2 regions of the Propionibacterium sp. genome follow, and region 2 is predicted to be linked to the other one. Evidence: riboswitches for the same ligand, from Rfam matches in the RefSeq annotation. Region 2 holds a riboswitch; the other holds the start of a gene.
What was found. Region 2 has a riboswitch for thiamine pyrophosphate ahead of ABF648_RS01820 (ECF transporter S component). Riboswitches for the same ligand answer to the same signal wherever they lie in the genome.

Region 1: another riboswitch for thiamine pyrophosphate. It lies ahead of thiC (phosphomethylpyrimidine synthase ThiC); the one in region 2 lies ahead of ABF648_RS01820 (ECF transporter S component).

What each region holds. Positions count from the first base shown of each region.
Region 1 covers NZ_JBDNTB010000022.1:6,267-9,671, forward strand. Annotated here, with positions in the region: gene ABF648_RS05530 (class II 3-deoxy-7-phosphoheptulonate synthase) at 1-229, shown strand, start outside; gene thiC (phosphomethylpyrimidine synthase ThiC) at 319-2,160, opposite strand; TPP riboswitch at 2,153-2,262, opposite strand; gene ABF648_RS05540 (Acg family FMN-binding oxidoreductase) at 2,429-3,405, opposite strand, start outside.
Region 2 covers NZ_JBDNTB010000006.1:24,237-27,641, forward strand. Annotated here, with positions in the region: gene ABF648_RS01815 (purine-cytosine permease family protein) at 1-1,215, shown strand, start outside; TPP riboswitch at 1,218-1,324, shown strand; gene ABF648_RS01820 (ECF transporter S component) at 1,368-1,997, shown strand; gene ABF648_RS01825 (ABC transporter ATP-binding protein) at 2,002-3,405, shown strand, end outside.

The DNA.
Region 1 (3,405 bases), on a different contig from region 2:
CTGGCCGGGCGGGGTGCACATCGAGCTCACCGGCGACGATGTCACCGAGTGCCTCGGCGGGGCCTTCCAGCTCAGCGAGACCGATCTGGCGAGCCGTTACGAGACCACCTGCGATCCCCGGCTCAACCGCAACCAGAGCCTCGAGCTGGCCTTCATGATCGCCGAGCGCCTGAACCGCTACCGCGGCAAGTACGCCACCGAGTCACCGGCTCCCGACTGGAACGAGTGAGGTCCGGCTGGTCCGTCCTCAACCCTGATGGACTGCACTCTTGTGTCGTGTACGCGACAGCATCGCAGTCCATCAGGTGGTGAGCGCAGTCACCTGGCGGGCAGGTAGACCGATCCGCCGGACTGCTTGAACAGGATGCTCATCGCTGACATCCCGGTGACGATGGCCTGCTGGGCGTCGCGGTCTCCGAAACGGTCCCTGATGTTCTGCGAGATCGCCATGGCGCAGAATTTCGGGCCGCACATCGCGCAGAAGTGCGCGAGCTTGGCCGGCTCGGCGGGCTGGTCCTCGTCGTGCAGCGCCAGCGCGGTGTCCGGGTCGAGCGACAGATTGAACTGGTCCATCCAGCGGAACTCGAAACGAGCCCTGGAGATGGCGTCGTCGCGTTCGCGCGCACCGGCATGGTGCTTGGCGATGTCTGCGGCGTGGGCCGCGATCTTGTAGGTGATCACGCCGGTCTTCACGTCGTCGCGGTTGGGCAGGCCCAGATGCTCTTTCGGGGTGACATAGCACAGCATCGCGGTGCCGTACCGGGCTGCCTCGGTGGCTCCGATGGCGCTGGTGATGTGGTCGTAGCCAGGCGCTGCGTCCATGGCGAGCGGCCCGAGTGTGTAGAACGGCGCCCCTTTGCACAGCGACTTCTCCAGCTCGACGTTCGCCTTCACGGTGTCGAAGGGAATGTGGCCCGGGCCTTCGATCATCACCTGGCAGTCGTGTGCCCAGGCCTTTTCGGTGAGTTCGGCCAGGGTGAGCAGCTCTGCGAACTGGGCCTGGTCATTGGCATCGGCCAGGCAGCCGGGACGCAGGCCGTCGCCGAGGGAGAAGCACACGTCGTAGTTGTGCAGGATCTCGCACAGCTCGTCGAAATGCGTGTACAGGAAGTTCTCCTCGTGGTGGGCGAGGCACCACGAGGCCATGATCGAACCGCCACGCGAGACGATTCCGGTGAGCCGATCCGCGGTGAGCGGCACATGTCCGAGCCGGACGCCGGCATGGATGGTCATGTAGTCCACGCCCTGTTCGCACTGCTCGACGACGGTGTCGCGGAACAGCTCCCAGGAGAGCTCGGAGGCGTCCTGGCCCACCTCTTCGAGGGCCTGGTAGAGCGGCACCGTTCCGATCGGTACGGGGGAGTTGCGCAGGATCCACTCGCGGGTGGTGTGGATGTCGTCACCGGTCGACAGATCCATCACCGTGTCGGCGCCCCACTTCGTGGCCCAGCTCAGTTTCTCCACCTCTTCGCCGATCGAGGAGCTGACCTGGGAGTTGCCGAGGTTGGCGTTGATCTTCACCAGGAAGCGTTCGCCGATGATCATCGGCTCGGCCTCGGGATGGTTGATGTTGAGCGGTATCACTGCGCGTCCGGCTGCGAGCTCGTCTCGCACCAGCTGGGCGGAGCAGTGCTCTCGTTCGGCTGCGAAGGCCATCTCAGGAGTGACGATGCCCTGGCGCGCGTACCGGCGCTGGGTCGGGCAGGCGCCGGAGGACGCCCGACGAGGGTGGCGCTGTTGGCCGCGCCAGCCGCGGTCAGCACCTCTACGCTGCCCAGATCGTGCCTTGTCAACACCGGGATCGGCGGTCTCCGAGGCGTACTCCTGGGTGTCGTGTCGGTCAGCGATCCACTGGGCGCGCAGGGGCGGAAGGCCGATGTCGGTGGGATGGGCAGGGCCCTCGGTGCAGTAGTCCACGAAGGGCTCATAGGGGGTTGCACCAGGGACGGCGGTCAGGGGGATCTCGGTGAACGGAACGTCGAGCAGATAGCTGCCGTGCGCGTTCGTGAAGGGAAGCTGCGTGGTGCGGCGAAGGTGAACCCGATCTCGTTGAGCCGATCCTGCTGCGGTCTCCCGGTTCTGCTTCTCGGTGCTGGCCTCCTGCTGCGGGAGGTCGGTGTCGTGCGATGGTGTGCTGGCACCGTGCGGGTTTACTGGCATGAATCCTTCTTCCTTCGCCGGCATGACCCGGACAGGTTCGACGGTGCTCAGACAGGTCGGTCTGATCTCAGCCCCCGCAGTGGGGCGCCCGTGTGGATGTCAGCGATGCTAGTTCCCTCTCGTCAGCGACGCGCAGAGGGGTCCGAAATGTTCGCGACATGGTGCGGGAAAGTCCCATGCCCTGTACCGGCGCCGAGATCACGCCCAGACGATCCACGGACGCAATCCAACGGGCGGCACTGCGTGCATTCGACGGCGCACGTCGTGCTCAGCGTGTCACGAGGACATCACTCACAGGACGTCGGGGACTCGGCCCGGCCACGCGTCCGGGATAGCCGATTCGGAATCCGAGCAGACTTTGACCTGGGGCAATGCCCGTTGCGTCAGCCCACCCGGCGCCGAATCGATCAGTGGCACGCAGCGCCGCCTCGCGAGTGATCCGCTCGCCGACCTGGTTCATGTGCTGCACGGCGAGCCCTGCGGCGGTGGCGGCCAGATGTACGTGCTCCAGGAGACGCCCACCCGCGAGCCGATCATGGGCGTCCTCGACGTCGCTGACGCGGACGATGCCATAGGCACTGGCCGTGGCCGTGTGGGTGTCGCGAGTGGTGCGCAGCCAGAACGCGTCACCGAAGCGGCGCGACTGTGCCGGCAGGATCTTCGCCATGGCGAGGGTGAAGCCGTCGAGGCCTTGACAGTTGAGGGTCAGGCCGTCGCGGTGACGTTCGACATCGGCGAGATCGTTGCGGAACCAGGAGAAGGCCTCGGTGGACATCTGCTCGTCCTCGGTGATGGACCGGGTGGCCGCCACGTAGAGATCTCCGAGTGCGGAGATCCTGCCAGGATCGGTGACCCATGCCAACTCAGCCCCAGCCGGCGCGTCGGCGGCGAGCGATTCGAGAACATCGGACGTCACGGGTCGTCTGCTGAACGGTCCGCGATTGGTGTGCCTGCCTGCAATGGCCGAGGCGAGTTCCTGCTCCCGCGCTGTGGCCGGTCCGCCGGGTGCCAGATCGATGTGTGCAATGTGCTCCGGATCGGTGTCTGGCCACGCTGTGACGGCTGCGTCCAGATCCTCCGAGCGCGCTGCGACAACGAGATTCTCGATGGCGCACCCGCACCCGGCGATCCGCTCGCGCCCTGACGAGTCGCTCACCGGCATGGCGCGCGCGGGGTCCGAGTAGACCTCGATGCTGTTCGCGCCGAGGGCGAACGACCACGGCTGGATGTTGTGGGGATTGGCCG
Region 2 (3,405 bases):
TTGTTCGGACCGCTCACCGGCGCGCTGGTGGCACTGTCGGTGGGCTCCCTGTCCGGCGGCCTGCTGGCCTGCGCGATCGGCACCGTCATCGGTGCTGCGCTGCTGGGTGGCGCTGCGGCGATCGGCGCCAAGCTCGGCACGCCGTCCATGGTCTGCCTGCGCGGCCTGCTCGGGCGCCGGGTCTCGATCCTGCCGACGGTGCTCAACATCGGCCAGGACGTGGGCTGGGCGGCGATGGAGATCATCGTCATCACCGGTGCCGCAGTGACCATCCTCGGCGATGCCTGGCGGTGGCCCTTCATCATCGGCGCCGGCGCGCTCACCACGATCATGGCGATACGCCCGCTGGGTTCGGTCACGATCCTGCGCCGCATCATGTTGTGGCTGGTGCTGGCCGGTTCGGTCTACCTGTTCATCATGGTGCTGCGCCAACCGGCGCACCCGATCCCGCAGGACTCCGTCATCGGCCTGTGGCCCGCAGTCGACCTGGCGGCCGCCCAGGTGGTCTCCTTCGCTCCGCTGGCCGCGGACTATTCGCGGCATTCCAAGACCACCCGGAATGCCTTCACGGGAGCGTCCTTCGGCTACGGCATCGCGATTTTCGCCTACTACTGCCTGGGTGTCTTCGCGGTCGGTCACCTCACCGGTGACCTGAGCGGTACCCATCTGCTGGCCGCGCTGATGGCGCTGCCGGCCGGTGCCATCGCACTGGCCCTGCTGCTCTTCGACGAGCTGGACGACGCCTTCGCCGACGTCTACTCGGCCACCGTGTCGGTGCACAACATCGCCCCGCGGGTGGACCGCCGCATCATCGCCGTCGTGATGGGCATCTGCTCCACGGCACTGGCGAGCGTGCTCTCCTTCGACCAGTACGAGAGCTTCCTGTACCTGATCGGCTCGGCCTTCGTGCCGCTGTTCGCGGTGGCTGTGGTCGACTTCTTCCTGGTGAGCCACGGTCACTGGAACACCTCGCCGGATGCCCGGTTCCGCTGGGCACCCGCGGTGGCCTGGGCCATCGGTTTCCTCTCCTATCAGCTGATCTATCCGGGCACGGTGCCCGGCTGGTCAGATATGTGGAGCAGCGTCCAAGCACTGTTCGGTGTGCACCCGCCAGCCTGGCTGGGCTCCACCGTGGGCTCCATGGTGATCGCCGGTGCGGCCGCCTGGATTCTCGGCGCCATCGCCGCGCGGCTGCCCGGCAGGGCCGCGGGCTAGGATCAATGCCACACGGGAGTCCGCCGCAGTGGGCTGAGAGGAGAGCAACAGCTCTCGACCGTCGAACCTGATCCGGATCATGCCGGCGCAGGAAGGCCTCTTGCGGGCGTCGCCCGCACCGTGCCCAAGATCAGAACAGAGGGGCACACAACATGTCAGCACATTCATCGTCCGCCGTCGACGAGACGCTGCCGGAACAATACGGGGTCGGTCACTGGCGGGTGGTCGACATCGTCGTAGGGGCCGTGCTCGCGGTCGCCGTCGGGCTCATCTTCTGGGCCTGGGACACCATCGGCTACGCCTGGTATTCGGCCATGGACACCCTCACACCCGGCCTCGGCGGCCTGGCATCCGGTATCTGGTTCCTGGGCGCCCCACTCGGGGCGTGGATCATCCGCAAGCCCGGCGCCGCCATCTATGTTGAGGTGCTGGCCGCCATCGTCTCGATGGCGATCGGTAACCAGTGGGGCATCACCACCATCACCTCCGGCTTCTTCCAGGCACTGGCGGCTGAAATCGTCCTCTTCATCGTGCGCTACAGGGTGTGGACGCTGCCCGTGGCGCTGATCGCCGGTGCCGCCACCGGATTCGGCGCCTGGGCCAATGAACTGTTCATCGGCAGCACTCCCAACATCCAGAAGAGTTTCGGCTTCAATGTCATCTACCTGGTGTCCAATGTGATCTCGGGCGCCGTCCTCGCGGGGCTGCTTGCGTGGCTGATCACCAGGGCACTGGCCAAGACCGGCGCGCTGAGCCGCTTCCCCTCGGGCCGGGAGGCCTGAGGGCTTGAGCAGCGCACCTGTCGTCGAAGCCCAGGACTGGGGCTGGCGGTATTCGGGCCGGAACCGGTGGGCGACCAGCGGGCTGACCTTCTCGATTTCTCCCGGCGAGCGGGTGCTGCTGCTCGGCGGTTCCGGTGCGGGCAAGTCCACCTTGCTGTCGGCGCTCACAGGTGTCCTCGGCGGCGCGGACGAGGGTGAAGAGCACGGAAAGCTGCTCGTGAACGGCAAGCACCCCACCCGCATCCGCGGCCGGGTGGGCCTGGTGATGCAGGACCCGAGCTCCCAGGTGATCCTCGAGCGTGTGGGTGACGACGTCGCCTTCGGCTGCGAGAACCTGTGTGTTCCCCGCGAACAGATCTGGCCGCGGGTGCGCGCAGCCCTGGACGCCGTGCACCTGGATCTGCCGCTGGACCATCCCACCCATGCGCTGTCGGGCGGGCAGCAGCAGAGGCTTGCCATCGCCGGGGCGTTGGCCATGCAGATCGGAACTGATCGCATCGGGGTTGCCGGCGCCCCCGGGATCCTGTGCTTGGACGAGCCCACCGCCAACCTCGACCCGGTGGGCATCGTGGAGGTGCGCGAGGCGATCTCTTCGGTGGTGGCCGACCGGCGCACCACCCTGGTCGTGGTGGAGCACCGCATTGAGGTGTGGGTCGATCTGGTGGACCGGGTGATCGCGCTGGCACCGGGTGGCGGTCTGATCGCCGACGGCCCGCCCCGGGAAGTCTTCACCCACCATCGCGAGGAGCTCTCCGCAGCCGGTGCATGGGTGCCCGGAGTCGACTCGGGGATTCATGCGCGACCGCAGCCCACCGGTCGCGCCGAGCCGCTGCTGTGGGCCGAGGACTTGTCGATCGGTTACGCCCCGCAGCACCCGGTGCACACCCATCTGGCGACCCGCATCCCAGCCAGGCGTGCCACCGCCGTCACCGGACCCAACGGCGCAGGCAAGACCACTCTGGCGCTCACCATGGCCGGCGTGCTGCCTCCGCTGGCCGGTCAGGTGCAGACCGCCCCAGAGCTGCGCCCCACAGCCTCCCAGCACCTCACGCGGCGGCTGCGCAGGCACTTCGACCCAGCCCAGCAGAGCACCTGGCCCAGCCGCGACCTGCTCACCCGGATCGGCTCGGTCTTCCAGAACCCAGAACACCAGTTCGTCGAGGCCACCGTGCACGACGAACTGGCCGTCGGGCTGCGGACGCTGGGCCGCAGCACTCAGCAGACGAGCACCCGGGTCGATGAGCTGCTCGCCCAGCTGCACCTCGACCACATCGCCGAGGCGAACCCTTTCACCTTGTCAGGCGGGGAGAAGCGCAGGCTCTCGGTGGGCACCGTGCTGGCCACCAGCCCGACCGTCATCCTGCTGGACGAACCCACCTTCGGTCAGGATCGCAACACCTGGATCGAT